One region of the Cupriavidus sp. USMAHM13 genome, then DNA from elsewhere that is predicted to be linked to it. Evidence: predicted binding sites of a transcription regulator. Region 1 holds the regulator's gene; each other region holds the start of a gene.
What was found. The regulator FNR, encoded in region 1, switches genes on or off when oxygen is low (the NO sensors DNR and NnrR bind a similar motif). The targets are predictions, from matches to a motif close to TTGATNNNNATCAA.
Positions count from the first base shown of each region.

Region 2: a site for FNR is predicted at 3,653-3,666, ahead of BKK81_RS33590 (universal stress protein). Genes of this name have one in related genera too.
Region 3: a site for FNR is predicted at 3,125-3,138, ahead of BKK81_RS29890 (PHA/PHB synthase family protein). Genes of this name have one in related genera too.
Region 4: a site for FNR is predicted at 2,482-2,495, ahead of BKK81_RS07755 (fatty acid desaturase). Genes of this name have one in related genera too.

Region 1 covers NZ_CP017751.1:3,082,424-3,089,430, reverse strand. Annotated here, with positions in the region: gene ccoG (cytochrome c oxidase accessory protein CcoG) at 1-1,206, shown strand, start outside; gene BKK81_RS13575 (hypothetical protein) at 1,329-1,547, shown strand; gene BKK81_RS13570 (hypothetical protein) at 1,544-1,789, shown strand; gene fnr (fumarate/nitrate reduction transcriptional regulator Fnr) at 1,865-2,590, opposite strand; gene BKK81_RS13560 (sulfite exporter TauE/SafE family protein) at 2,671-3,429, shown strand; gene scpB (SMC-Scp complex subunit ScpB) at 4,042-4,947, shown strand; gene rluB (23S rRNA pseudouridine(2605) synthase RluB) at 4,952-6,841, shown strand.
Region 2 covers NZ_CP017753.1:167,530-174,536, reverse strand. Annotated here, with positions in the region: gene BKK81_RS33600 (winged helix-turn-helix transcriptional regulator) at 1-97, shown strand, start outside; gene BKK81_RS33595 (LysE family translocator) at 1,222-1,809, shown strand; gene BKK81_RS34970 (helix-turn-helix transcriptional regulator) at 1,837-2,673, opposite strand; gene BKK81_RS33590 (universal stress protein) at 3,816-4,256, shown strand; gene BKK81_RS33585 (ABC transporter ATP-binding protein) at 4,308-5,024, shown strand; gene BKK81_RS33580 (ABC transporter permease) at 5,039-7,007, shown strand, end outside.
Region 3 covers NZ_CP017752.1:2,642,568-2,649,574, reverse strand. Annotated here, with positions in the region: gene BKK81_RS29895 (efflux transporter outer membrane subunit) at 1-1,208, opposite strand, end outside; gene BKK81_RS29890 (PHA/PHB synthase family protein) at 1,212-3,089, opposite strand; gene BKK81_RS29885 (TetR/AcrR family transcriptional regulator) at 3,216-3,950, shown strand; gene BKK81_RS29880 (HD-GYP domain-containing protein) at 4,115-4,966, shown strand; gene BKK81_RS29875 (sulfate ABC transporter substrate-binding protein) at 5,185-6,192, shown strand; gene BKK81_RS29870 (TetR/AcrR family transcriptional regulator) at 6,265-6,885, opposite strand.
Region 4 covers NZ_CP017751.1:1,766,685-1,773,691, forward strand. Annotated here, with positions in the region: gene BKK81_RS07745 (YXWGXW repeat-containing protein) at 1-98, opposite strand, end outside; gene BKK81_RS07750 (TMEM165/GDT1 family protein) at 258-833, opposite strand; yybP-ykoY riboswitch at 887-1,099, opposite strand; gene BKK81_RS07755 (fatty acid desaturase) at 1,205-2,341, opposite strand; gene guaD (guanine deaminase) at 2,558-3,883, opposite strand; gene BKK81_RS07765 (adenosine deaminase) at 3,955-4,998, opposite strand; gene xdhC (xanthine dehydrogenase accessory protein XdhC) at 5,028-6,044, opposite strand; gene xdhB (xanthine dehydrogenase molybdopterin binding subunit) at 6,209-7,007, opposite strand, start outside.

The DNA of each region.
Region 1 (7,007 bases):
GTGCTGTGGCCGCAGGACGTGATCTACCTGAGCGTGCTGCTGGTGATCTCGGCGCTGGCCCTGTTCCTGTTCACCGCCATCGCCGGCCGGCTGTTCTGCGGCTATGCCTGTCCGCAGACGGTCTATACCGAAATCTTCATGTGGATCGAGCGGCATGTCGAAGGCGATCGTTTCGCCCGCATCCGCCTCGACGGCGATCCGTGGTCGCTGCGCAAGCTGCGCATCAAGGCGACCAAGCATCTGCTGTGGATCGTGGTGGCGCTGTGGACCGGTTTCACCTTTATTGGCTATTTCGCGCCGATCCGCGAGCTGGGCGGGCAGGTGGCTGCGTTCGCGCTCGGGCCCTGGCAGGCCTTCTGGATGCTGTTCTACGCCTTCGCCACGTGGGGCAACGCGGGCTTCATGCGTGAGCAGGTGTGCAAGTACATGTGTCCCTACGCGCGCTTCCAGAGCGTGATGGTGGACCGCGACACCTTTGTCGTCACCTACGACAGCGGCCGCGGCGACCCGCGCGGCAGCCGCTCGCGCAAGGCCGACCACCGCGCCGCTGGGCTTGGCGACTGCGTCAATTGCAGCATCTGCGTGCAGGTCTGCCCGACCGGCATCGACATCCGCGACGGCTTGCAGTACGAGTGCATCGGCTGCGGCGCCTGCATCGATGCCTGCAACCAGGTGATGGACAAGATGGACTACCCGCGCGGGCTGATCCGCTACACGTCGGAGAACGCGATGCGCAAGGGCTGGTCGGCCCAGGCGACGCGCAAGCGCCTGCTGCGTCCGCGCGTGATGATCTATTCGGCGATCTGGCTGGCACTGCTGGCGGGCTTCGCCATCTCGCTGTCACTGCGCACGCCGCTGAAGGTGGATATCATCCGCGACCGCGGCAGCCTCGGGCGCGAAGTCGAGGGGCGCTGGGTGGAGAACGTCTACCGCCTGCAGTTGATCAATACTAGCGAGGCGCCGATGCAGTTCACCATTCGCGCCGACAGTGCGGAACTCGGCAAGCTGCGCGTGGAGTCCGACGGGGCGACCGGCGAACTCGCACCGACCTCGAACCGCCTGCTGGCCATCCGCGTGCGCGTGCCGCTCGAGCAGGCGCGGCAGGGCACGCACAAGATCCGCGTGACGGTGCAGGGCGGCCAGGAGGAGGGGCATGTCGTCGAGGTGAACCAATCGACTAGTTTCATCGTGCCGCGCGACCTGTAGGGCGTGCGGAGGGGATTGCCGCAGGGCAGACAAGCGGGGCGGCCACGATGCCGCCGTGCGTAACAGCAAGGAGCGAAGCCATGCAAGGACCCGCCCGACAATCATTGACGGACGCCGGCACGATGCAGCAGGCCGTGCGGCCGTGGTGGAAGGAACCCTGGCCCTGGCTGCTGATGAGCGGGCCGCTGGCGGCGATGGCCGCCTGCGGCGTGACCATCTGGCTGGCGATGACGCATCCCGACAAGCCGATCGAGGAGGGCGTCAGCCGGCACGGGCTGGTGGTCGAGCGGCAGGGCGCGGCGCGGGCAGTGTCCGGCGCGACAGCCACGGAGCGGCCATGAGACTGCGCTGGCTGATGTGGGTCCTGTGGCCGGCCTTCCTGGTCGCCGGTGTGGCAACCGCCGCGGTGTTCTCGCTGGTGGATCCAAGCGATCTCAGGCTGTTCGGGCGGCCGGTCGAGGCCTCGCGCGAGGCGGTCTACACCATCGGCTTCCTGCTGGCCTGGCTGCTGTGCTCGCTGTCGAGCGCCCTGACCTTTTATACGATGCCGGTGCGCCTCGGCGATACCGACGAACTGGAGTAGGGGATGCGCGCAGGCCGAAGGGCTGGGCAGAACGGGGCCTGTCGAAGGCGCCGGATGCCTGCGCCCTCGGCTTGGTCAGCAGCTCTTGCCGTAGATCTGCTTGATGCCGGGTACGTCGACCAGCTTGACGTGGCGCTGGCGGATCTGGATCAGCCCGGCCTCGGCGAAGCGCGAGAACAGGCGGCTGACGGTTTCCAGCTTGAGGCCGAGATAACTGCCGATTTCCTCCCGGCTCATGCGCAGCACGAACTCGGTCGACGAGTAGCCGCGCTCCGACAGGCGCTCGGACAGGTTGACCAGGAAGGCGGCCAGGCGCTCCTCGGCGCGCATGGAGCCGAGCGTCAGCAGCATGACCTGGTCCTGCGTGATCTCCTTGCTCATCATGCGCAGGAACTGCTGCTGCAGCGACGGCACGGTGGTCGACAGGGTCTGCAGGTCGTTGAAGCGCATCACGCAGACCTCGGTGTCTTCCAGTGCGGTAGCATCCGACGCGTGCTGCATCTCGCCGAGGCCGTCGAGTCCGACGACTTCGCCCGGCAGGTGGAAGCCGGTGATCTGCGAGCGCCCGTCTTCCATCGTCACGTGTGTCTTCAGGGTGCCGAAGCGCACCGCGTAGACTGCGCTCAGGGGTTCGCCGAGCCGGTAGAGCGTCTCGCCCTTGTGGACTCGCACGCGTTCCTTCACCAGCGAGTCGATCTTTTCGATGTCGTTGCGGTTCATGCCGACCGGCACGCACAGGTGTCCGAGCGAGCAGGACGAGCAACGGGGCGACATCGCGGTGACGGGGATGGAATTGAGCAAGCCGGGGCCTATTGTCGTTGAGCTGCGAGGGCGCAATTTCTGCATTTTACTGTGTGAAGGCATCCGAAGGGGAGCGAAAGTTGACTGCGGCGGTCTTTTTCAGTGTTTTTCTGCTGGCCTTGCTGGGTGGCGTGCACTGCGCAGCCATGTGCGGCGGCATTGCACTGGCGGTCGAGCGGCCGCAGGCGGAAGCGCCGGTCGTCGTGCTGCGCAGGCCGCGGGACTGGTTACGTGAACAGTTATCCATGCATGCGGGGCGGGTGGTGACTTACATGCTGCTCGGTGCCGCGCTGGGCGCGGTCGGCGCCGGTGCCTGGCGAGCCCAATACCTGCCGCTGCAGCGCGGCCTGTTTGCCGCTGGCAGCATGGTCCTGCTGGGCACCGGCCTGTGGCTGCTGGCCGGGCGCGCGCCGCAGTTCGCCGCGCTGGAGCGCTTGGTGGCGCGTGGGGCCGGAGCCCTGGCAGGCCGCCTCCGCGGGCGGCGCGCCGGTGCCCCGTCCGCCCCGATTCAGGTCCGCCCGCGCTTGCTCAGGCGTTTCGGCATCGGTCTGGCGTGGGGGCTGGTGCCGTGCGGCATGGTTTACGGTGCGCTCACCCTATCGTTGCTTGCCGGCAACGCGTTGTCGGGGGCCTTGCTGATGGGGGTATTCGGTCTCGGGACCTTGCCCAACCTGCTGATGTTGTCCGGCCTGTCCGGCGCGTTGCGCGGCTGGTCGCGCCGGCCCTGGGTGCGCGTCGGTGCCGGCGTGGCAGTGATGGGGTTTGGTGCGGCCGGGCTTGTGCGGGCGGCGATGTTGCCGCACACGCTCGCCGCACACGGCTTCTGTGTGGTGTTCTGAAGGGGGCTCTTCTGTTTTGGTGATGCGTGAGGCACTTTGTCGGGTGTGCCGAAGGCGCCGCGCTGGTGATGGGCGGTTGCAGCGCCGGGCCGGAATGCCCTACAATCGGCAGCATTGCAGTATCTATCGCGCTGGCGCTGCCGCGCGCATGGCCGGGCAACTCGAACGGCCGTCCTGAGGCCAGTCCGGGCAGAATGTTGCTGACGGACGTAGCCACCTCGCAGCAAGCCATGCCGGTTGACAAGATCTCCGGTTCAAAAGACCGGCTGGGCGTTGCGCGACGGGAGGTGCGCAACACCGTGCGGATGACTGCATCGTTCTTGCGGCGGAAGGGGTTGGACCCGTTCGCGCCGATCCGCCGCTCCAGAAGGGCGGTGCAACGCAAGAGGCCTTTCGGCCGGCGCTGAGGCCGGCAGCAGGGCAATTCTCCGCCGGACTGACCCGGCAACCCGAAGCAGAATAAGATGGGCGCGCGGCTTTCATGCGGACGGCATGCCGGCCGGCCGCGCAATGAGATGGCGATGGCGCTTCGGCCTCGCTGGATCCGAAATCCCCGAATCCTCCGGCGGTCCGCCGGGGGCAGGTGCAAAGACAGGCTGCACACATCCGTATATGAATACCCAAGAGGCGAAAATCGTCCTCGAGACTGCGTTGATCTGCGCGCAGGAGCCCTTGCGCGTGGCGGAACTGCGACGGTTGTTCGCCGATGAGGTGGCTGCCGACACCATCCGCGTGCTGCTGGACGAGTTACGTCTGGATTGGCGTGATCGGGGCGTGGAACTGGTGGCGCTGGCCAGTGGCTGGCGTTTCCAGAGCCGGCCCGGCATGCGCGAATACCTCGATCGCCTGAATCCGGAGAAGCCGCCGAAATACTCGCGCGCGGTGATGGAGACGCTGGCGATCATCGCGTACCGGCAGCCGGTAACCCGCGGCGACATCGAAGAGATCCGCGGGGTGACCGTCAGCACGGAGGTGATCAAGCGGCTCGAGGACCGCGAATGGATCGAAGTGATCGGCCATCGCGATGTGCCAGGGCGGCCCGCGCTGTACGCGACCACCAAGGCTTTCCTCGATGATCTCGGCTTGCGTACCCTGGACGAGTTGCCCCAGCTGGAGGATGCGCAAGCGCAGATCCAGGCGGCCTTGCTGGACCAGCAGGCCATTGACTTCGAGTCGCTTGGCCAGGCCGGCGTGCCCGCCGGGCAGGATGCGGAGGGGCAATTGGCCCTGGATGGCATGACGGTCGCCGAGGCCGGCCGTGTCGCCGGCGGCCTGGCGCCGGCGACGCTTACCGAGGCGATCATCGAAGCCGCACCTGGGCAGGTTCCCGCCGGGTTTGACGCCGTTCCCCAGGCTGTGCGGCAGATACCTGAGCCAGCCAGCCATGCCGCCGAGGCGTCCGCGCGGACGCCGGCCGACGGCGTACCCGATACCGAGACCGCATCCGCCCAGCCGGCCGATGCTCTCACGCCGGCAGACGGCGAGCGCGATGCGCGCGACGAGCGCCTGCCTAACTGAACCCATGCAACATCCGATTGTGAATACTTTGTCCGATTCTGTAGAGCAAGACGTCCGCCACGCGGATGCGCCGGGCAGCGATGCCGGCAGTGCGGCCGAGTCCGGCGCATCTCCCGAGGGCGGCGCACGCCGCAAGGGCCTGCGGCGCGGCTTGCGCAATCTGGTGGCGAGCCGCCGCCAGGCGGCGCAGGATCGAGAGGCCGGCCGTGGCGCGGCGCCCGAAGGCGGCGATGCCGCGCCTGGCGAGGCTGCGCCGGCGGCGTCGGCTCAAGGCGGCAAGTCGGCAGGGCGCAGCCGCGGCAAGCGCAAGGCTGCAGCGGTTGACGCGGAAGCCGAGGCCATCCGTGCCGAAGCGGCACAGGCTGCGCCGGGCCAGGACGGGCAGCCGGTGCCGGCCGCGCCGGGTGGCCGCGAAGGTGGTGCGCGCAAGCGCAGGCCGGGACAAGGCCAGCAGGGGCGGGCGGCAAAGCCGGCCGGCGAGTCGGCCAAGGCCGGCGGCCGCCCGCAGGCCAAGGGCAAGGCCACGCAGCCGCGTCAGGGCGCGCCCAAGGGTGCTGGCAGCCCCGACGATCTGTTCCGCTTCGTGATCTCGGACCAGTTCGACCAGGAAGAGACCGTGGTGCCGCGCACCAAGGCGAAGCCGGTGCGCGAACTGTCGGCCGACGATGATGCGCCCAAGCTGCACAAAGTGCTGGCCGATGGCGGGCTGGGTTCGCGCCGCGAGATGGAAGAACTGATCCTGCAGGGGCGCGTGTCGGTCAATGGCCTGCCGGCCCATATCGGCCAGCGCATCCTGCCGACCGACCAGGTCCGCGTCAATGGCAAGCTGATTGCCCGCAAGATTTCGAGCAAGCCGCCGCGCGTGCTGCTCTACCACAAGCCGTCCGGCGAGATCGTCAGTCAGTCGGATCCGGAAGGCCGCCCGACCGTGTTCGACAACCTGCCGCGCATGAAGACCGGCAAGTGGGTCGCGGTCGGCCGCCTGGACTTCAACACGGAAGGCCTGCTGATCTTCACCACCTCCGGGGACATCGCCAACCGCTTCATGCATCCGCGCTACGGCGTCGAGCGCGAGTACGCGGTGCGCACGCTGGGTGAGCTGGCCGAGTCCGATCGCCAGCGGCTGCTGCACGGCATCCAGCTCGACGACGGTGAGGCGAGCTTCCTGCGCATCGCTGATGGCGGCGGCGAGGGCATCAACCGCTGGTACCACGTGGCCCTGACCGAGGGGCGCAACCGCGAGGTGCGCCGCATGTTCGAGGCGGTGGGGCTGACGGTGTCGCGCCTGATCCGCACGCGCTACGGACAGTTCCTGCTGCCGCGCGGACTCAAGCGCGGTCGCTGGCACGAGCTGGAGGCCGAAGAGGTACGCGCGCTGATGAGCGGCATCGGGCTCAAGCTGCCCGGCAAGGGCGAGCAATCGAGCAAGGGTGTGACCAAGGTCGGCGGCCGCAAGCAGCGCGAGGAAGCGGCGCTGGCAGGTATGCCGATGCCGACCGGCATGGACGGCCTGCCGCGCTTCGAGCGTGCGGCAGGCGGCCGGGGCAATGGTGCCGGCCGTGGCCAGCCGGACCCGATGCAGACGTCGATGGGGTACATCAGTCACGGTCCCACCCTGCTGACTTCGCATTCCAAGCTTGCCAGCGGCGTGAGCCTTCCCGGCGCAGCCATGCCGGTGGGTGGCAACAAGGGCGGCAACAAGGGTGGTGGGCGCGGCAAGGCTGGCGCCGGCGGCGGTGGTGCCGGTCGCCAGCAACAGCAGCGACGTGGCGGCGATGTGAACGGCAACGTGATGCCGAAGGCGGCCAAATCCGGTGGCGCCAACCGGCGCCCGCGTGGTCGTAGCGGCGGTGGCGGCGGTGGTGGTGGCGGCCAGCGCGGCGGCAACCGCTGAGGTGCGGTGAAAGGCGCAAAGCCGGGTGGCGTGGCTGCCCGGTCGGCCTTTTGCCTTTTGCACATAATCTGCGTATAATCCAAGTCTATTCAAAAGTGTCATCCTCAGATGGGTGAGCGAATGATGGGCATTGCGCCCATTTTTTTTTGCTCCATCCGGTTTCTCG
Region 2 (7,007 bases), on a different replicon from region 1:
CATGGTCCCGTTGTGGACCTGGATCGTCGAGAATGCGGACCGCTTCAGAGAAGCGAGGCGGAGTTTCGACACCCAGAACCGCGACGCGAACTTGTAGCTTGCCGATTGTTGATTCGCATTCCCTGCTTCATTGGCAAGGATAAGGATTGACGCACTCCGAGTGAAAGGCTTATGGCGGCCGCGCACTTCGTACTTCGTCGTCAATCCATCCCGACGAGCCGCACCGTCCAAGGTTCGCGCCCTCGCTGACGTCTTGTTTCGGCTGGTGCAGGAAGATTGGTTGTTATCAGGGAATACTTTCCTGTACTGCGAATTCGCAGTCAGCAGGTGACGTAAGCGCGAACACCGCCAATGCCAGTGTTCAAATCTTCGATGATCACGTTACGCGTCGCCAATCGGGCTGCCGAAGCAGGACGGCACATTTCGACAAGGCAGAGTCTGATAGCTGAGCGGAACTGACGTTCGAATGTCCGCCCGAGCGCGCGGTCGAACGACCGCAAGTGGCCGTTCTGCGACGGTCGCGACTGCGGGCAACGCCGACGCCCGATTTTTCCGGCCAGGATCTGGTAGTGACCAGTTCGCCCTCAAAGGCGGCGCTGCGAAGCCAATCTGCGTGCGCCCCACCCTGCCCGTGGACCCAGCCGCTGCCGGCCAGCGACACTGCCCGATCAAAGGCCCAACGAAGCATTCAACCCCGCACAAACCGCACGCCCGTGCCGACATTTGAATTTGCCGCGCGCCCCGACATCTGAGATCGCCCTAGACAGTGAATGTAGCGGCTAAGTTGTAATGTCCGCACCTCCGTTCTAGCAAAGCTGAAATGTCCGCTTGAGCGCCGAACCATGCTATCCAGCCTGCCCGGTTAGATACGATGGAGACGCCAGGCGATAGCTAGATCTGAGGTCATTACGGTGCAGGGCCAGCCACCGCCGCCGCAGCACCCGCCACTGCACGTGAAGCGCCAGCGGCAGATCAACCGGCTAGACCTGGAGCGTGCGATCAAAGGCACGCCCCGGCCCTGGTTGGCTGGTCGCGTTCCGATAGCGGACCCCAAGCCGTCTCGATGCCGGATGGCGGCTACCGCCCCGAAATGGACTGCCACAGTTGCAAAAAGCGGTCGGTCTACGGAAAGCAAAGGGTAATTTGCTTCAATACGTGCGGTCCCATCCCGCTATACCTTCGGGCTCTGTGATTTCCCAACGAGCGTATCGAAGGCAATAGATGAGCCATCTTCTTTCCATGAGCGCCTTTGCCCTGGCTGCATCGATTTCTCCCGGGCCCGCCAACATCGTTGCGTTGAGTACAGGCGCTCAGCATGGACTACGCGCCAGCATGCGGCATGTTACGGGAGCGACCATTGGTTTTACGTTGTTGCTCTTGCTGACCGGGTTGGGATTACACGAAATCCAGAGTCATTGGCCGTATCTGACGAAGTCAATTCAGTGGGCCGGGGTAACGTTTCTGTTTTACATCGCCTACAAGCTCGCCGTCGATGACGGGCGACTCGGAGCGGAGGAGGCAACAAGAGGTCCGTCGTTGCTCTCCGGAGCAGCGATGCAGTGGCTGAATCCGAAAGCATGGCTAGCATCCCTTGCGGGCATGGGGGCATACGCAGCAAACGGCGACCGCATGTTGGTCTGGCAGTTCACGGTAGTCTATTTCGTGATCTGCTATGGATCGATTGCCTGCTGGGCATATGCAGGATCATTTTTGCGTCAATACTTGAGCGATCCCAAGCGGGTCCGGCTATTCAATCGCCTGATGGCGCTGTTGCTTGCGGGCAGCGCCGTCTACCTGCTTCAGGCATAGGCGGCTGGCTCGGCCACGCCCTGGGGCTCAACCACGATACTGGCGAGGCGTGGCCGCCACAAATTGCCGAAAAGTCCGTTGCAGGTGGGCCTGATCAGAGAATCCCGCTTCAATGGCGACATCGGCGATGGCTCGCCCCCGCCTGAGCTCTGACCGGCTGTATTCGATACGGCAATTGATAAGGTACGCGTGAGGCGTCATGCCGTAGCGATCCTTAAAAGAGCGGATCAGATAGGACGCAGAGAGATCTGCTGCTGCACAGATCTCCGCCAGCTTGAGCGAGCGCGTGCAGTTTTCTCGTATGTATTGCGCCGCGCGGACGAGCTTTCGATTCGGGCTCCCAGTCAATGCGGGGGCCGGGCTCAGCGCTTGCTGCACTTCCGAAAAGAAGGTGAGCGCCGCACTATGCTTTTTCAGATGGTCTGCGTGCTCGTCGGTGCATACGGCATATAGGCGATTCAACCCAGCATACAGGTCAGGCCGAGTCGTCATGGTGGTCGAAAACGCACGAAAGCCGCAGTTGTGACTGAAACCGAGTTCATGCTGAAGGTCCATCAGCCAAGAAACGTTCACATAGAACATGCGATACGACCACGGCTGATTGTCGATCGGATTGCAGGCGTGGACATCTTCCGGGTTGATGACAACCACTGCGCCGGCACCCACGTGCTCCTGGACTCTCCCGTTGAGATACGTACTGCGGCCGCCCGTGATCGCACCGATTGAGAACGTGTCATGCGCGTGTTTTGCATAGCAAACCTGGCGACCGCCCTGTATTGAACGAGCCTCGATAAACGGCAGCGTTTCGTCGCGCCAGAACGTCGGGGCTATTGTCTCTTTGACCGTAAGGGGCACACTGTTCATCTGGTTTCGCGGCTATGTCCACGCGTGGCATTGGGTACTGTAACGCTTCCTCGGTCGAGCACGGTGCCCAGATTGGCCCGGGATGTCGGCCAGCCGCTTCTGGCCGATCTCCGCCGCCAGCTCTTCTCTCGACGATCGGCGACGGCCTTTGACGGCTCCCGCCCCGGAACCGCCGTTCGGGATTGGGCCACAGCAACGGCGGGTTCCGGACGTACTGCTGCCGTTCGCAAGTTGAGTTAATCGTTGAGTAATCGGCTATCTCAGTCCCGCCTATAGAAGGGCCATACCTTCTGACCGTCTACTTATTAATAGCTCCCGGCAGGAGATCCCATCGAGGATCCAGACCATCCGTTCCTGGCGAACTGTAATCGGCACGGGGTAGTCGTCGATGAAACTAGAGCCGTCGAGGGAGAAGTTCGCTAGAATGACCATTGATGCTTTGAACGCTCTAATCGAAAGCCGAGTTCCCAGTGCAGCCAGCTTGAACCGTCAGATGCGTAGGAGATGGCTGTACCGCATTGTGAGCTGAAATGCCTATGCATAATGGCTTTTTCTTCATCACGATTGGAATTACGTCCTAACGGCTGGCTTCCTCGGACTGCTGGCTTTGAGCTAGCATGCGCGCCACCTTATGACGCCGCGTAGCCACGGCCGAATCAATCTCACTGCCGGACACAGAGAAAGCCTGCCCCCTGCCGGCGATGGATTGCTCGGGTTGCTGACATTTGTATCGCGCGTCGGCGGAGCCGTGGTTCGAGGTATCCGGGAGGAAATTGTTGCTCTTGCGTGACCTGGGGAACTCCTTGCGCCATGGCGGTCCCGGCCAGACCTCTACCCTACTTGATGGCGCCAACCCGACGATGGCGGCTGGATCTCCGGTGTGCGCCACCGAACGGCCGGGAGCGCGGCTCAGTTGGACAATAGCGATCTCTTCATAACGGTCCGCCGTATAGCGCGACTTCTTGCGCTTACAGCTTCTTTGATCCAGCCCAAAACCGTGAATGGTTCATCACCTACCTTACGAACATGACCATGTGACTTGCGCGGTAGAAGTGAGTCGCTGAGGCCTGTGATCCGTCGCGTTTCGCGATGCACTGCTACCCAACTTACGATCGTAGCCATCTTTGCCTCTCAAGGAGAAAGTGATGCAAATCGTACTTGCGGCCGATGGATCAACGTACAGCGATGCGGCGGCACAATGTGTGGCTGCCGGGAAATTGCTGAAGGGGCCATTGCTCGTACACCTCGTTCACTGCATGCCAGACGTGTCGGGAGAGGTGAAGTCCTACATCAGCGCCGCGGATCTTGCCGCATGGCACTCGGACGAGAGTGGGCGGACGATGCGCTCTGCCGCTGAGATCCTGAGCGCAGCGGGTGTTCCGTTCGAACAGCACGCGCTGACGGGTTTTGCACCAGAGCGCATCGTCGAGTTTGCACGCTCTGTCAATGCGGCAGCGATCGTGATGGGCACTCACGGCCGTGGCGCATTCCTGGATGCCATTGTCGGTTCCGTAGCGGGCCGCGTCATTGCTCACGCCCCATGTCCTGTCCTTCTGGTGAAGGCTGACACTGCCAGTAGCTAATGACTGGGAATGGCATACGGAATGACCTCCGGAAATCAGGTTAGCTCTGCTATGTCCAACGATCGCAGTCCGCTCTTTCGTGTGCGCGACGTCTACAAGACGTATCAAGCGGGCGAGGTGGTCGTTCACGCGCTGAACGGCGTGGACCTCGACCTTTTTGACCGGGAGTTTGTCGCCCTATTGGGAGCATCGGGCAGCGGAAAATCGACGTTGCTGCATATACTTGGCGGACTAGACCGCCCGACGTCCGGGACCATCGAATACCAGGACCATGACCTGGCACACGCCGATGAGGCGGGTCTTACCCTTTACCGCCGCGAGCACGTCGGCTTTGTATTTCAGTTCTACAATCTGATTCCGAGCTTGACGGCCCTGGAAAACGTCGCACTGGTGGCCGATATCGCCGAGCATCCCATGAATCCGCTCGATGCCCTTGAGTTGGTAGGGCTATCGGCGCGCAAGGACCACTTTCCAGCGCAACTCTCCGGCGGAGAACAGCAGCGCATCGCCATTGCCCGTGCCGTCGTCAAGCAGCCGGACATTCTTCTCTGCGACGAGCCGACTGGAGCGCTGGACTACAGCACGGGGAGGCTTGTACTTGAGGTTCTTCAGCGCGTAAATACGGAGCAGGGGGCAATCACTGCCGTTATCACCCATAACACAGCCATAGCTGCAATGGCGGACCGGGTGCTGCACATCAGCAGTGGCCGCATCACGGAGATTGAGCAGCATGCAACCCGGGCAAATCCATCGGAACTGCGATGGTAGCCGCGCGCTTGACCATGCTATCGCGCGAGTTGTGGCGGCTTCGCGCCCAGGTTGCTGCCGCGGCGCTGGTCGTCGCATGCGGCATAGCCGTGCTGGTCGCGATGAATGGGGCATGGCGCTCTCTTACATCCGCCAAGGACAGCTACTACGAGATGCAGCGCTTTGCCGACGTGTTTGCCAATGTGAAACGTGCGCCGGTTTCCCTCGAAGGACCCATTCGGGCCATCCCGGGCGTGCGGGAGGTCCTCATGCGCATCGTCCATGACGTTAATGCGGATGTACCGGGCATGCGCGAGCCGGCCACACTTCGGCTGATTTCCCTGCCAGCCGTTGGCAAGGCCGGCATCAATGCGCTATGGGTTTCACGGGGCCGACTTCCCGACCCTTCCCATGACGACGAAGCCGTCCTTAGTGTCGCCTTCGCAAATGCCAATGCACTGGGTGTCGGGGGGCACGTGACGGCCATACTCAATGGTCATACCCGCCGGTTGACGATCACTGGCCTCGGAATGTCACCAGAGTACGTTTATGAGGTAGGGCAGGGCATGGTGTTTCCGGACAACCGTCGGTTCGGCGTCATGTGGATGGGGCAGGCCGCAATGGAATCCGCCTTCGATATGAAGGGGGGATTCAATGATCTGGCTATCCAGCTTGACGCGGAGGCCCGCCCCCAGGAGGTCGTCACAAGGCTGGACCGGATGCTTCTCCGTTACGGCTGCCTCGGGGTGTATGAACGGACGCTGCAACAATCGAATCGATTTCTTAGCGATGAACTCGACGAGATCCGCGTGATCGCTAACTATGTCCCGGCCCTATTCCTGGCGGTGGCGGCCTTCCTCTTGTATACGTTGCTGAGTCGCCTCGTCACCTTGCAGCGGGCTGAGGTTGGTTTGCTGAAGGCGTTTGGCTACAGCACCGGGGCCGTGGCGATCCAGTATGTGTATTTTGGCCTGGCGACGGTATTGCTTGGGGTGCTGCTCGGCGTGCCTAGCGGCCTGTATCTGGAGAAATTGCTGGTCGATCTATACCGCCAGTATTTCCATTTCCCCGAGCTGAACGCCGAAGTCTCTCCCGGGATCGTGGTCGGCGCTGTCATGGCCAGTGTGTGTGCGGCCTCCTTGGGCAGTGCATCGGCCGCGCTGCGCGCAGGCCGCTTGTCACCGGTTGAAGCGATGCGCCCCGAGTTACCCCTCGGCTTCCGGGCGAGTTTTCTCGACCGTGCAGGCCTCTTGGCGGTGCTGCCGATTCCCCTGCGTCTGATTTTGCGCAATCTGGCTCGCAGGCCGGGTAAGGCCTTGATGTCCATCGCTGCCATCGCGCTGGCCGTAGGTTTGACCATCGTCGGAAGGTTCGGTCTCGACGGCGTCAATAGGATTCTCGATCTCCAGTTCGGCCGCGTTCAGCATGAAGATGTAACGTTGATCTTCAACGAGCCGCGCCCCCTGCGGGTCATCCATGACTTGGCCCAGATGCCGGGCATCCTGCGAGTCGAGCCATTTCGAATTGTGCCGGTATGGTTGCGCAACGCGAATCACTCCAAACGCACCGAAATCACTGGGCTGGAACCCACGGGCGAGTTGCATGAGATTGCGGGCTACACCTCCGGTCGCCATCGGATTGCTTCAGACGGGCTTGTACTCTCGGCAAGACTGGCGACGGAGCTGGGCTTAACGGTGGGCGAGCGAGTCGAGGTTGAAGTGCTCGAGGGCCGCCGCAACAATCTGGTCATGCGGGTATCGGATGTCGTCGATGACCTGCTGGGCGCCGCTGCCTACATGGACTACAAGGCATCGTCCCGCTTGCTAGGCGAAGCGCCGGCAATCAGTGGGGCGTACCTCCGCGTCGACGCCGACAAGGCACAATCTCTGTACCAAAGGCTCAAGAGCCTGCCCGTCGTGGGTTCCGTGATCATACGGTCCGCTGTGATCGCCAGCATCGAAAGAACACTTGATCGAACGTTCGTCGTCTCCAGTCTTGTGCTGG
Region 3 (7,007 bases), on a different replicon from region 1:
TCGCGGAAGGCCGCCTGCACGGTGCGTTCGTAGGTGGCCACGGCCTGGTCGCGCCGGACTTCGGCCAGGTCCAGCCCGGCGCGCCGGCGTCCGGCGTCGAAGATCGGCAGGCTGATGCTGGGCGCGAAGCTCCAGGCGCGGCTGGGGCCGGTGAACAGGCCATCCAGCTCGGCACTGGCGGTGCCGAAGGCGCCGGTCAGGGTCACCTGCGGGAAGAAGGCGGCACGCGCCGCGCCGATATTGGCGTTGGCGGCGCGCAGCTGGTGTTCGGCGGCGACGATGTCCGGCCGCTTGTCCAGCAGTTCGGCGGGCAGGCCGGCCGGCAGGTCGCGCTGCACGGCATCGTCGTCGAGGCGCTCGCTCGCCGGCGGCAGCGCCAGCGGCGTGCCCACCAGCAACTCCAGCGCATGGGCCTGCTGCGCGCGCGTCTGCTCGAGCTGGGCGCCGAGCGCCTGCGCCTGCTCGTACAGGGTCTCGACCTGGGTCAGGTCGAGCTTGGAGATGGCGCCCACCTCGTAGCGCCGCCGGAAGATGCGCAGGGACTCGCCGCGGCTGGCGATGGTCTGGCGCGTCAGGGCCAGCCGCTCGTCATACTCGCGCAGGGTCAGGTAGGCATCGGCTACCTGGCCCACCAGGCTGAGCGTGAAGGCGCGGCGCGCGGCGTCGGTGGCCAGGTAGTTCTCCAGCGCCGCGTCCTTCAGGTTGCGCACGCGGCCCCAGAAATCCAGCTCCCAGCTGGCGGCGCCCAGGCTGACCTGGTACTGGCTGGCGGTGAGCGGCCGGCCGCTCAGGTTGAGGTCGCCGGGAGTCCGGGCGCGCGTGCCGTCGGCCTGCAGGCCGACGGTGGGAAAGAGGTCGGCGCGCCGGATTGCGTAGGCGGCGCGTGCTTCCTCCACGCGCAGCACGGCGACGCGCAGGTCGCGGTTGTTGGCCAGCGCGGTGCCGATCAGGCCGCGCATGGCGGGATCCTGGAAGTAGCTCTGCCAGGACACTTCGGCAGCCGGCGTCGTGGTGGTGCCCTGCGTCTCGGCCACGGCTGCGTCGTAGCGGTCGGCGACCGGCAGCGGCGGTGCCTGGTAGGAGGGGGCCAGCGACATGCAGCCGGCCAGCAGGGGGCCGAGCAGCGAGCCGAGCAGGGCCGCGGGCAGCCAGTGCGGCGCCAGCGGCGCGTGCGCGGAGGAATGCGATCGAGCAGGGTGGCGCGGCATGGTTCATGGCTCCAGCACGTAGCTGCCCGGCGCATCGCCCAGTGCGGCAGAACCGTGGCGCCGCGCGGCCATGCGCGGCGGCGCGCCCGGCGGGCCGGACAGGTTGTCCAGCCAGTCCACCCATTGCGGCCACCAGGAGCCGGCCTGCGCCGGCGCGGCCTGGAGCCACTCGTCGGGCGTCATGCTGGCCTGGCCCGCGGGGCGGCACAGCACGCGGTAGCTGCGATGCGGATGGCCCGGTTCGCTGACGATGCCGGCGTTGTGGCCGCCGCTGGTCAGCAGGAAGGTCAAGGGGGCCGGCGACAGGTAATGCAGCTTGTAGACCGAGCGCCATGGCGCCACGTGGTCGGTCTCGGTGCCCACGCAGAAGACCGGCAGGCGCAGGTCGCCGAGCATCACCGGCTTGCCGCCGACCTGGTAGCGGTTTTCCGCCAGGTCATTGTCGAGGAACAGCCGGCGCAGGTATTCGGAATGCATGCGCGCGGGCATGCGCGTAGCATCGGTGTTCCAGGCCATCAGGTCGGACATCGGGCGGCGCTGCCCGAACAGGTAGTCGTTGACCATGCGCGACCACAGCAGGTCGTAGGGGCGCAGCATCTGGAAGGCGCCCGCCATCTGCTGGGCGGTCAGGTAGCCGGTGCGCGCCATCTGGGCCTCCAGCAGGCTGACCTGGCTCTCGTCGATGAAGAGGCCGAGCTCGCCGGGCTCGCTGAAGTCGGTCTGCGCGCAGAACAGGGTCAGGCTGGCGAGGCGCGTGTCGCCGTCGCGCGCCATGGCCGCCGCCGCCAGGGACAGCAGCGTGCCGCCCAGGCAGTAGCCGGTGGCGTGGATGCGGGCCTTGGGCACGATGGCCTGGACCGCGTCGAGCGCGGCCTGCACGCCCTGCCTCAGGTAGTCGTCCATGCCGACGTTGCGGTAGGACGCATCGGGGTTCTTCCAGGAGATGCAGAAGACCGTGTAGCCCTGGCCGACCAGATAGCGGATCAGCGAGTTGTCCGGCGACAGGTCGAGGATGTAGTACTTCATGATCCAGGCAGGGACCACCAGGATCGGCTCGGGCCGCACCTTGCCGGTCGCCGGGCGGTATTGCAGCAGTTCGATCAGCTTGTTGCGGTACACCACCTTGCCCGGGGTGATGGCCACTTCCTGGCCGACGCGGAAGCGTTCGGTGCCGGCCGGGCCCTGGCCGGCGAGCTGGCGCAGCGAGTCATCCCAGGCATTGCGGGCCCCGCGCAGCAGGTTGGCGCCGCCTTCCTCGAGCGTGCGGCGCAGTGCCACCGGGTTGGTGGCGAGCTGGTTGCCGGGCGACAGCATGTCCAGCCACTGGCGGGCGGCGAAGGCCACCAGTTGCGCGTGGTGCGGTTCGACTCCGGGCACGTCGCGCGTGGCCTCGGTCCACCAGCTCTGCATCAGCAGGAAGCGCTGGTGCCACAGGTTGAAGGGCCATTGCCGCCACGCGGGATCGGCGAAGCGGCGGTCGGCGGCGGGCGGGTCGATGCAGGTGTGTGCGCTGCCGGGACCGGCGGCCAGGCACTCGGCGAGATAGCGGTTCAGTTCGGCGGCGCCGGTGGCGACGTGCTCGGCGAGTTCGATACGCTTGCCGGGCGCCATGGCGAGATGGGAGGCCCAGTCCAGCCAGGCCAGCGCCCCCGCGGCGGGGGACAGCGAGCCGGTCCAGCGGGCGAGGGCGCCGCGCGCGGCCGTGTCGAGTGCAGCCGCGGCGGTGTCGCGGTGCGGCCGTTCGGGAGAAGTGCTCATGCGAAATCGGCTCCGTATCGGGGCCGGACGGGCGGCGGCGCGCCGCGCGTCCGGCAGGCATTGCGGCGCCGGCGGGGCTTCTGGCCCGGCCGGCGCGCCCGGGGCACGCGGTTTCGTGCCCATGGCGGCCATTCTGAACAAAGTGACCGCGAAGGACCTTGATGCGTGTCAAGTTACTGACCGGCCAGTCGGTTTCTAATGGGGCTCCGAAGTCGACCGCTGCCGCGCGACCCGCGGCGCCGTGCTGCCATGCCGTTGCCTCGTCGCAACCCGCCGTCCGAGCCACCGCCCGACTTGCTACCTTCCGCCGCATCCGCCGCCAACCCGGTGACGGGGACCGGGCGCCGACGCCTGCCACCCGCCTTGCGCGTCGAGCAGATCCTGGGCGCCGCGCTGTGCGAATTCTCGGCGCGGGGCTATGCCGACACCCGCATGGAGGACATCGCGCGCCGCGCCGGCCTGTCCAAGGGCGGCCTCTATGTGCATTTCGCCAGCAAGGACGAGGTGCTGGAGGCGCTGCTGGCCGGCAAGCTGACGCCGCGCCCGCTCGATAGGGAAGCCATGCTCGCCGGCGTGGCGAGCGCGCGTGAACTGGCCGAGCGTTTGGTCGGCCATCTCCACACCAACCTGGCCGATCCGGCCATGGTCGGCACCATGCGCCTATTGTGCGCCGAGAGCGCGCGCGTGCCGCGCCTGGTCGAGCGCTGGCGCCGTGCCGCGCTCGACGGTATGCATGCGGAGATCGCCGGCCTGCTGCGCGAAGCGGTGCGGCGCGGACTGTGCCGCGAAGGCGTGGCCCTGGACCATCCCTGGCTGCTGGTATCGCCCTTCGTCCACATCCTGCTGACGGCGATCGTCGGCGGCGCGCCGGACGAGGCCGAACTGGCGCAGCGACGCGCGGCCCATGTCGAGATGTGCTGCGCGCTGTTCGGCGGACGCGCTGCCGGCGCGGCGCTTGATCCACATCAAGACATGTGCGCTTAAGCGGCGGGAAAGGCAGTCTGCGCCGGCGCGGCGGCTGCCGGGCTGCGGCCGCCGTTGCTACACTGGCCTGCCCCGCGGGCGGTGTCGCCGCCGCGGGGCCAGCAGCAAGACTCCAGCCTTGAAGAAATGAAGATGACAACAGCTTCCGCCCCAGGAGGCGATCGATGACGGTCGACGGCGCCCCCCCAGATCCGCGCGGCCACGACGCGCCGCATGCCGGCCCGGCCCTGGCAACCCACCCGGGCACCACGCCCGCCGGCCGCCGCGCCGGCGCCGCGGCAAGCTGCGGCGGTGAGCACCGCGCCATGGTCACGCTGGCCAGCCTGACCATGGCCGGCTGCGCACGCTATCCCGGCGCGGCCGGCCACCTGATCCGCACCGCCCATATCGCGGCCTGCCTGGCCGACCTGATGGCCCTGGATGCCACCCTGCAGCAGCGTATCCGCCTGGTTACCCCCGTGCATGATGTCGGCAAGCTGGCGATTCCAGATGAGATCCTGCTCAAGCCCGGCCGGTTGGCGCCGGACGAATGGCGCACCATGGAGCGGCATACCGAGATCGGTGCCGAGGCGCTGGCCTCGGGCAGCCACGAATTGCTGCAGTTCGCGGCAATGATCGCGCGCCATCACCACGAACGCTTCGATGGCAGCGGCTATCCGGCGCGGCTGGCGGGCCACGGCATTCCCCTGGCGGCGCGCGTGGTGGCGGTGGCCGATGCCTTCGACGCCATGACCGAGACGCGCTGCTACCGCCCCCGCATGACGGATGACGATGCCTGCTCGATCATCGCCGGCGGCAGCGGCACGCATTTCGATCCCGAGGCGGTGCGCGCCTTCCTCGATGGCTTCGCCCAGGTGCGGCGCGCACGCGCGACGGCCGATGCCTTGCTGGCGCGGGGCAGCGATACCCAGGCGGTCTCCGACTTCTACCGCCTGGCGCCACAGGACTTCCGCCTGGCGGCGCGCGTTGCCTCGCGGCTGGCGCAGCACGCGCTGCGCTTGTCCGTGCCGGCCTGAGGCGGCCACGGCGTTCCCGCAGCACCGGCACCGGCACCAGGAGGCAGCAGCTGTCCGTGCGAGGCTTTGTATCGATGGAGATACGTATAAGTAAATGCACATTGCTTCGTTCTAAGTACAAGGCGAGGCCGGGACAATCGGCGCAGGCGCGATGGAGCCCCCCCGCGGGCGGGTGGCGCCGCGCGCGCCGACGCCCTTTCTGGTTCCTGTCCGAAGCCATGTCCACGATCCCGATCCGCCTCGTTTCCCTGCTCGCCAGCGCCACGCTGGCCGCCGCCGCGCTGCCTGCGCGCGCCGACACCGCCATCCTCAACGCCGGCTATGACGTCACGCGCGAGCTGTACCGCGAACTCAATCCCGGCTTCGTCGCCAGCTGGAAGCAGGCCAGCGGCGAGACCGTGACCGTCAACCAGTCGCACGGCGGCTCCAGCAAGCAGGCCCGCGCGGTCGCCGATGGCCTCGACGCGGACGTGGTGACGATGAACCAGGAAACCGATATCGACATCCTGGTGCACAAGGGCGTGGTGGCGCAGGACTGGAAGAAGCGCCTGCCGGACAACGCCGCGCCGTACTATTCCACCATCGTGTTCCTGGTGCGCAAGGGCAACCCGAAGCGCATCGCCGACTGGGACGACCTGGGCCGCGCCGGGGTGCAGGTGATCGTGCCCAATCCCAAGACCTCGGGCAACGGCCGCTACACCTACCTGGCGGCCTGGGGCGCGGCCCTGCGCAAGGGCGGCGGCGAGGCCCAGGCGCGCGAGGCGGTCGCGCGCCTGTTCCGCAACGTGCCGGTGCTCGACACCGGCGGACGCGGCGCCACCACCACCTTCACGCAGCGCCAGCTCGGCGACGTGCTGGCCACCTTCGAAAGCGAGGTGCTGCAGATCCGCAAGGAGCTGGGCGACGGCTTCGACGTGGTCTACCCGAGCCAGTCGATCGTGGCAGAGGCGCCGGTGGCCGTGGTCGACAAGGTGGTGGACAAGCGCGGCACGCGCAAGGTGGCCACCGCCTACCTGCAATACCTGTGGTCCGATGCCGGCCAGGACGTGATCGCGCGGCAGTTCTACCGCCCGCGCTCCGCCGCCGTACTCAGGGCGCATGCGGCGCAGTTCCGCCCGCTCCAGCTCTTCACCGTCAGCGAGGTGTTCGGCAGCTGGGCCCAGGCGCAGGCGCGCCATTTCGCCGACGGCGGCGAGTTCGACAAGATCTACCAGGCGCGCCAGTAGCCGCTGGCATCATCCGCCGGTACCGCGCGGCGGCCGTTGGCGGCAGGGTTCCGCCGCCGCTGGTGTCCTGGCTCAATCCATGGGCGAGGCAGGGCCCTCGGCGCCGGGGGCGAAGCTGTCGCCAAGATAGGCCCGCACCGTCGCCAGGATCTCGTCCGACAGCGGATCCCCGGCGCAGGCGCGCGCCAGGCCGAGCGCGCCCACCATGGCGCTGAAGGCGACCATGGCGCGGACCTCGGCCTGCGCCCGGGCCGCTCCCTCCGTGCCGCCGAGCAGTCCGGCGAGCGTCCCTAGCGACTGGCGCAGTTGCTGCGCGTAACGGGCGCGTGCCGCATCGTCGGCGCGTCCGACATCGCCTGCCAGTGCCGCCACCGCGCAGCCGCTGCCCGGCGCGTCGCGGTGCGCCGGGCTGAGATAGGCCTCGACGCGCTGGCGGAAGCCGGCGCCGTCCGTGCCCGCCTGGGCCGACGCTGACAGCGCGCAGTCGAGCGCTTCCTTCACCAGCGCGCCGCGCGAATCGAAATGCTTGTAGAAGCCGCCGTGCGTGAGCCCGGCTTCCTGCATCAGGCCGGCGATGCTCAGGCCTTCGATGCCTCGCTCGCGAAAGCGCCGGGCCGCCGCCTGCACGATGCGGGCGTGGCTTTCCCGTTTGTCTTCCCTTGAGTGGCCCATGGTGTCCCTGTGGTTGCACATGTTGATGCACATGTTGATGCACATGTGCGGCGTGCGGGCTCGGCCGCTGCCGGATGGCCTGTCGCCGATCGCCCCGCCTTTCTGGATGTTATTTGACATCCAGATACATGACAACTAACATC
Region 4 (7,007 bases), 1.3 Mb from region 1:
GCGGCGGCGGCGGCCAGCGCGGCCAGGGCCGCCTGCGCGGCACGTGCGGCGCGCCGGCCGTGCATGGCCCGGCGCGGGCGTGTTGTCTGGTTCGACATCAATCCTTCTCCTCGTCAAGATTCGATCCGCCTGGGGCGGCGTGGCCGGCGGCCAGGCCGTTCCAGTGCTGCTTCCTTAACGGGCGAGGGGGAGGGCGGTGAGACAGCAAGTTGTAAGCGCACGTTTCCGCGCCGGCGGGGCCGGCGCGCGTACCGCGCTCAGGCGCCGACGTCCAGCAGCGCCAGCACGCCCAGCACGACGAAGATGGCGGCGGCGATCTTGTGCACCAGTCCGATCGGCAGCTTGTCGGCGAAGCGGCCGCCCAGCAGCACGGCGGGCACGTTGGCCAGCATCATGCCGAAGGTGGTGCCGGCCACCACGGCCAGCACTTCGCCGCTGAAGCGCGCGCCGAGCGCCACGGTGGCGATCTGCGTCTTGTCGCCCATCTCGGCGAAGAAGAAGGCGACGATGGTGGTGCCGAGGATGCCGAGCGCGCCGCGCACCGGCTTGCCTTGCTCGACGTCGTCGAGCTTGTCGGGAATCAGGATCCAGGCCGCCATGGCGATGAAGCCCAGGCCCAGGATCCAGCGCAGCAGCGAGGGGCCGACCATGTGGGTGATCCAGCCGCCGAGCGCGCCGGCCAGTCCATGGTTGACCAGGGTGGCGATCAGGATGCCGAGGATGATCGGCAGCGGGCGCCGGTAGCGCGCGGCCAGCACGAGCGACAGCAACTGCGTCTTGTCGCCCATTTCGGCGAGGGCGACGATACCTGTGGAGACGAGGAAGGCTTCCATTTTTCTTGAGATCACCGGGCCGGACGCATCTGCGAGATGCCAATGACGCACGCCTTCCCCGGCCCTGTCCGGAAAAGCGACGTCATCGGTCTCGCCAGGCCCTGGGCACGGGCCGCGCCGGATGGCAGGCCTTGGTCCCGGAAGCTGCGCACGCCATAACCGCAAGCGGTCAAGTCTGTTGACGTACGCCTCCGCGTTCCGGCTCCCGCATTGCGCGGGACGGTGACGGCGGAGCGGCTACTCCCCAATGGAAGTGCGGATTATAGCGTTGCCGTGGCGGGCAAGTCCACCGCCGCCGGCCGCGGTGCGGGCGCTCTGTCGTGCCGGCGCCATGGCCGGCGGCTGCCCCGCGCCGGCGCGTTCCCGTCGCTTCAGACGGGAACGGGCGAGTTCTCGCTGGTCTGGCGGCCGCGGAAGTCGGTCCAGCACAGCGCCTTGAAGTCATACAGCTTGCAGCGGCGTGCGGTGTCGAAGTACCAGCGCCAGGAGAAGTTCTGCACGATGATGCGGCCCGGCAGCGCGTGCTCGAGCACGGCCTGGGCACGCTTCAGGTGGTAGAGCGGCACGCTCATGTCCACGTGGTGGGCGGTGTGTTCCATGATGTGGTGCAGCGCGGCGCCGATGCCGTAGCGGAAACGCAGGTGCACGGTGGTCGAGACGAAGGGCTGGGCGCGCGTCCACATCGCCTTGGTCTCGTACCAGGCCACGCTGGCGTGGGTGTGGTGCACGTAGAGCACGAAGCCGACCGTGGCGTTCCAGACCAGGAAGGGCACGACGAAGCCCATCGTCAGCAGCATCCAGGCCGACTGGCCGGTGACCGCGGCCAGGGCCAGCAGCGCGCCGATCCAGGCCGCGCCGAAGGCGGCCACCAGCAGGCAGTCCCAGGTGAAGATGGCACGCCGGGACGGCATCTGGCGCTTGCTGGGGAAGAACAGCTTGAGCCACCAGATCTCGATCAGGTAGTACAGGCCGGGGCCGAGGCCGGTGCGGTAGACGCGCTCCAGCGCGCGGCGCCAGCGCGGCAGCGCGCGGTATTCCTCGAGCGAGTAGGGCGCCCACACGAAGTCGAAGCCCTTCAGGTTGGTGTAGCCGTGATGCACCACGTTGTGGCCGATCTCCCACAGGCTGTACGGTGTCAGCGAGGGCAGGAAGGTCAGCCGCCCGAGCCATTTGTTGAGGCCGCGCCGGGGCGTCAGGCTCTGGTGGCAGGCGTCGTGGCCGATGATGAACAGGCGGGCGATCATCAGGCCGGCCAGGATGCCCAGGCCGAGCTTGGCCGCCCAGTGCGGCGCCAGCACCACGCCGGCGAGGACTGCCAGGAACAGCGCGGTGTCGAGCAGGGTCAGCGCCAGCGGCAGTGGCGTGGTGCGCCGGCCCAGCGGGATCAGCCAGCCGCGGATGATCTTGCGCGAGGGCAGCGGCGCATCGGGCGCGATCGGCTCGGGCAGCGGTGCCTGCCGGCGCGCGCCGGGCGCCGGCGCGGCGGTGGTGTCGGGACAGGGCTCCATGGCCCGGGCTTGCAGCTTGGCGGTCATGCGGTTTTTCCAAGGTCGGTGACGCGCGGCGTGCGGCCGGGACCGGTCTTGGCCCGGCGCGCCGGCAGGCCGCGCGCGAAGCGACAGCTTAGTGGCCCTGCATGACGGCCGTGTTGACCGTGGTCAACAGGGGGCGGGCATGGCGCGGCGGCGGGGCGCCATGCCGCGACGAAGTGCCTTGGGCGTCTCTCAGACAGCCTCGCCCATCACATAGACCTGGTCGATGACACGGTCATCGCCCAGCATCGCGAAGGCGAACAACTGCTCTTCCAGCGTTTCGGAGCGGGCGCTGCGGCGTGCGATCAGCGGCGTGGCCTGCGGGTCGAGCACGATGAAGTCGGCCTCGCAGCCGGGCGTGAAGCTGCCGACGCGCTCGGACCAGCCTAGCGCGTCGGCGGCCGCGCGCGTGGCCAGGTAGAACATGCGCAGTGCGGTCAGGTAGTAGCCGCCCATGCGCGCCACCTTGTGCGCGGCGTTCATGGTGCGCAGCATGGAGAAGGAGGTGCCGCCGCCGACGTCGGTGGCCAGCGTGACATTGAGGCGGTTGGCGTCGGACTGGTGGAAGTCGTAGAAGCCGCTGCCGAGGAACAGGTTCGAGGTCGGGCAGTGCGCCACTGCGGCGCCGCTGTCGGCCAGGCGCCGGCGGTCGTCCTGGTCCAGGTAGATGGCGTGGCCGTAGAAGGCGCCGGGGCGCAGCAAGCCGTAGTGGTCGTAGACGTCCAGGTAGCTGCGCGCGTGCGGGAACAGTTCGGCGACCCATCTGACCTCGTCGCGGTTCTCCGCCACGTGGGTCTGGATGTAGGCGTCCGGGTAGGCGCGCGCCAGTTCCGCACAGGTGGCCAGCTGGGCCTCGCTCGAGGTCGGTGCGAAGCGCGGGGTGATGGCGTAGCCGAGGCGGCCTTTGCCGTGCCAGCGCGACAGCAGCTCGGCCGAGTCGCGCGCGCCGGATTCCGCGGTGTCGCGCAGGAATTCGGGGCAGTTGCGGTCCATCAGCACCTTGCCGGTGACCATGCGCAGGTTGCGCTGGTGGCTCTCGGCGAACAGCGCGTCGGCCGAGGCGGCGTGCACCGTGCTCCAGACCACCGCGCTGGTGGTGCCGTTGCGCAGCAGTTCCTCGGTGAAGAAGCCGGCCACGCCGCGCGCGTAGTCCGGGTCCTCGAAGCGGCGTTCCTCGGGGAAGGTATAGGTTTCCAGCCAGTGCAGCAGGCCTGGCGACGGCGAGGCGATGATGTCGGTCTGCGGAAAGTGGACGTGGGTGTCGATGAAGCCCGGCACGATCAGCTTGCCGCGGTGGTCGATCACTTCGGCGCCGGCAGGGATTTCCGCGGCCAGGCGGCCATGGTCGCCGGCGGCGACGATGCGGCCGTCGCGGATGATCAGCAGCCCGTCCTCCCAGTACTGATAGGCGTCCTCATGGAACTGCGGGTCGCGCTGGAAGTGCAGCACGCGGCCGCGCACGGCGCGGGTGGCCTGGCTCGCGTGGCTGGGGGAGGCGTTGGCGGGAGTGGTCGTCATGGGTTCGTCTCAGGGCCCGGCGGCGCGGGCCGCAGCCCTGGCACGCCGGTCGTTCTTGGATTGCGCCTCGCTCAGGCCGCGGCAGGCGTGGCGGGCGGGGAGCGCCAGAAGTGGTCCACTTCGGCGAGGAAGTCGGCCTTCTGCGCTGCGGGCAGGAAGGCCGCTTCGAAACTGTTGCGCGCCAGCTTGTGCGCGTCGGCCGCGTCCAGCGGCAGCGCCTCGAAGACGGCTTCCCAGTTGGCGTTCATGTAGCCGCCGAAGTAGGCGGGATCGTCCGAGTGCAGCGTGACGGCGACGCCGGCATCGAGCAGCCGCTTGAGGGAATGGTCGCGCAGGTCGGGATAGACCTTCAGCTTCTGGTTCGACAGCGGGCACACCGTCAGCGGCACGCGCTCGCGCGCGAGGCGCTCGACCAGCGCGGCGTCGTCGATGGCGCGCACACCGTGGTCGATGCGCTCCACCTTGAGCAGGTCGAGCGCGTCGCGCACGTAGTCGGCCGGGCCCTCCTCGCCGGCATGCGCCACCAGGTGCAGGCCCAGTTCGCGCGCGCGGGCGAACACGCGCGCGAACTTCTCGGGCGGGTTGCCGCGCTCGGACGAGTCCAGGCCGATGCCGACGAAGCGGTCGCGGAAGGGCAGAGCGGCCTCCAGCGTGGCGAAGGCGTCTTCCTCGCTGAGGTGGCGCAGGAAGCAGAGGATCAGGCTGCTGGAGAAATCGTATTCGGTGCGCGCCTGGGCCAGCGCATCGGCGATGCCGTCGATAACGGTCGAGACCGGCACGCCGCGCGCCGTATGCGTCTGCGGGTCGAAGAAGATCTCGGCATGGCGGACGTTGTCGGCCACCGCGCGGCGGACGTAGTCCATGGTCATGTCGAAGAAGTCTTCCTCGGTCAGCAGCACGCTGGCGCCGGCGTAGTAGATGTCGAGGAAGGACTGCAGGTCGGTGAAGGCGTAGGCCGCGCGCAGCGCCTCCACGGTGGGGTAGGGCAGCTTGACCTGGTTGCGCTGGGCGAGCTGGAAGATGCGCTCGGGTTCGAGCGTGCCTTCGATATGGACATGCAGTTCCGCCTTGGGGCTGCGGCGGATGCGTTCGGCGAGCGCGGCGTCGATGGTCATGGGGGCCTCTGATGATTGCCCGGCGGGATTCACCGGGTGACGGGTTGCGCCGTCCCTTGCGGCTGCCGGGCGCTGGCGGTCAGGGCGGCAAGCCGCTGATCGCGCACCTGGAGCAGTTGGGCGACGATGGCAACCGCAATCATAGCTGGAGCCTTGTCGGTGATGCCGGCCACCCCCATCGGGCAGGTCATCTCGGCGAGGCGCGCGCTGTCCACGCCGCGCTCGGCCAGGCGGTGCTCGAAGCGCGCGCGCTTGGTCTTCGAGCCGATCAGGCCGAAGTAGGCGAAGTCGCGCCGCCGCAGGATCTGTTCGCACAAGGCCAGGTCGAGCGCGTGGCTGTGCGTCATCACCAGGAAGTAGCTGCCGAGCGGGGCCGCGTCGACCTCGGCCTCGGGCATGTCGGTGGCCTCGGCGCGCACGTTGGCGGGCAGGCCCGGCGGGAACAGGGTGTCGCGCTCGTCGACCCAGCGCACCTGGCACGGCAGGTTGGCCAGCACCTTGACCAGGGCGTGGCCGACATGGCCGGCGCCGAACAGCACGATCTGCATGGCGTCTGAGACCAGCGTGTCGCTCCAGCCGCCGCCGGCCTGCAGCGCCACCGCCGGCGCCACGGCACGGCTGGGCGCATGGCGCGCGGGACCGGATGGCGGCACCGTGCGCAGCAGCGCGTCGCCGCGCGCGAAGGCCGCCTCGGCCGCATCGAGCCATGGCAGGTCGGCCTCGCTCAGCACCTCGAAGGCGAGCTTGACCACGCCGCCACAGCATTGGCCGAGGGCCGGGCCGAGCGGGATGCGCTCGATGCGGCGCGACGGGCTGCCGCTGCCGGCGTCCAGCATCGTGCGGGCGATCTCCATGCCGCGCCACTCCAGGTGGCCGCCGCCGATGGTGCCGACCAGCGCGTCCGCCGTCACCAGCATGCGCACGCCGGGCTCGCGCGGTGCCGAGCCCTTGACCTCGACGATGCTGACCATCGCCACGGGCACGCCGGCGCGCACCCAGCGGGCGGCATCGGCGAAGCGGAAGGGTTGGAGCGGAGCGTCCTGCATGGTTCGGTCTCTGGGTGGTGGCGGGTTTCGGCTGTCGGTGTCGGCTGTGCTGGATGCGGCGATCGGTGGTTTGCTGCGGTCTTGCCTTCGAGGCTTGGGGGCAGGCTGGCCGCGGGTGGCTCCACGCGAACTGCCTGCGCCCGTCGGTCATCCCCCGCGATCCGTCATTCCTGTGCAGCCACCGCCTCCCTCACCGCGTCCGCGGCATCGAGGATCGCCTCGCCGGTGGCCGGAGCCGTCAGCGGCGGATTGATCCGGTAGTCGCCCAGCGCCGCCACGGCGTCGCGGATGGCGAAGAAGACCGAGAACGGCAGCAGCAGCGGCGGCTCGCCGACAGCCTTGGAGCGGTGGATGCTGTCTTCCACGTTGCGGTTCTGGAACAGCCGCACGTTGAAGGTCTCCGGGCAGTCGTTGACGGTCGGGATCTTGTAGGTGGACGGCGCATGCGTCATCAGCTTGCCGTTCTGGTTCCACCACAGCTCCTCGGTGGTCAGCCAGCCCATGCCCTGGATGAAGGCGCCCTCGACCTGGCCGATGTCCAGCGCCGGGTTGAGCGAGCGGCCGGCGTCATGCAGCACGTCGGCGCGCAGCAGGCGCCATTCGCCGGTCAGCGTGTCGACCAGCACCTCGGAGCAGGCCGCGCCGTAGGCGAAATAGTAGAAGGGACGGCCCTGCAGCTTGCTCTGGTCCCAGTGCAGCTTGGGCGTGGTGTAGAAGCCGTCGGACCACAGCTGCACGCGCGCCACGTAGGCTTCGCGCGCCAGCTCGTCGAAGGGCTGGCGCAGTTCGCCGGCCACCACCAGGTCGTCGCCGAAGCGCACTTCCGACACGTCCACGCCGGCCTTGCGCGCGGCGAAGGCGGCCAGGCGCTCGCGGATCTGGCGGGCCGCGTCCTGCGCCGCCTTGCCGTTCAGGTCGGCGCCGGTGGAGGCGGCGGTGGCCGAGGTGTTGGCCACCTTGCTG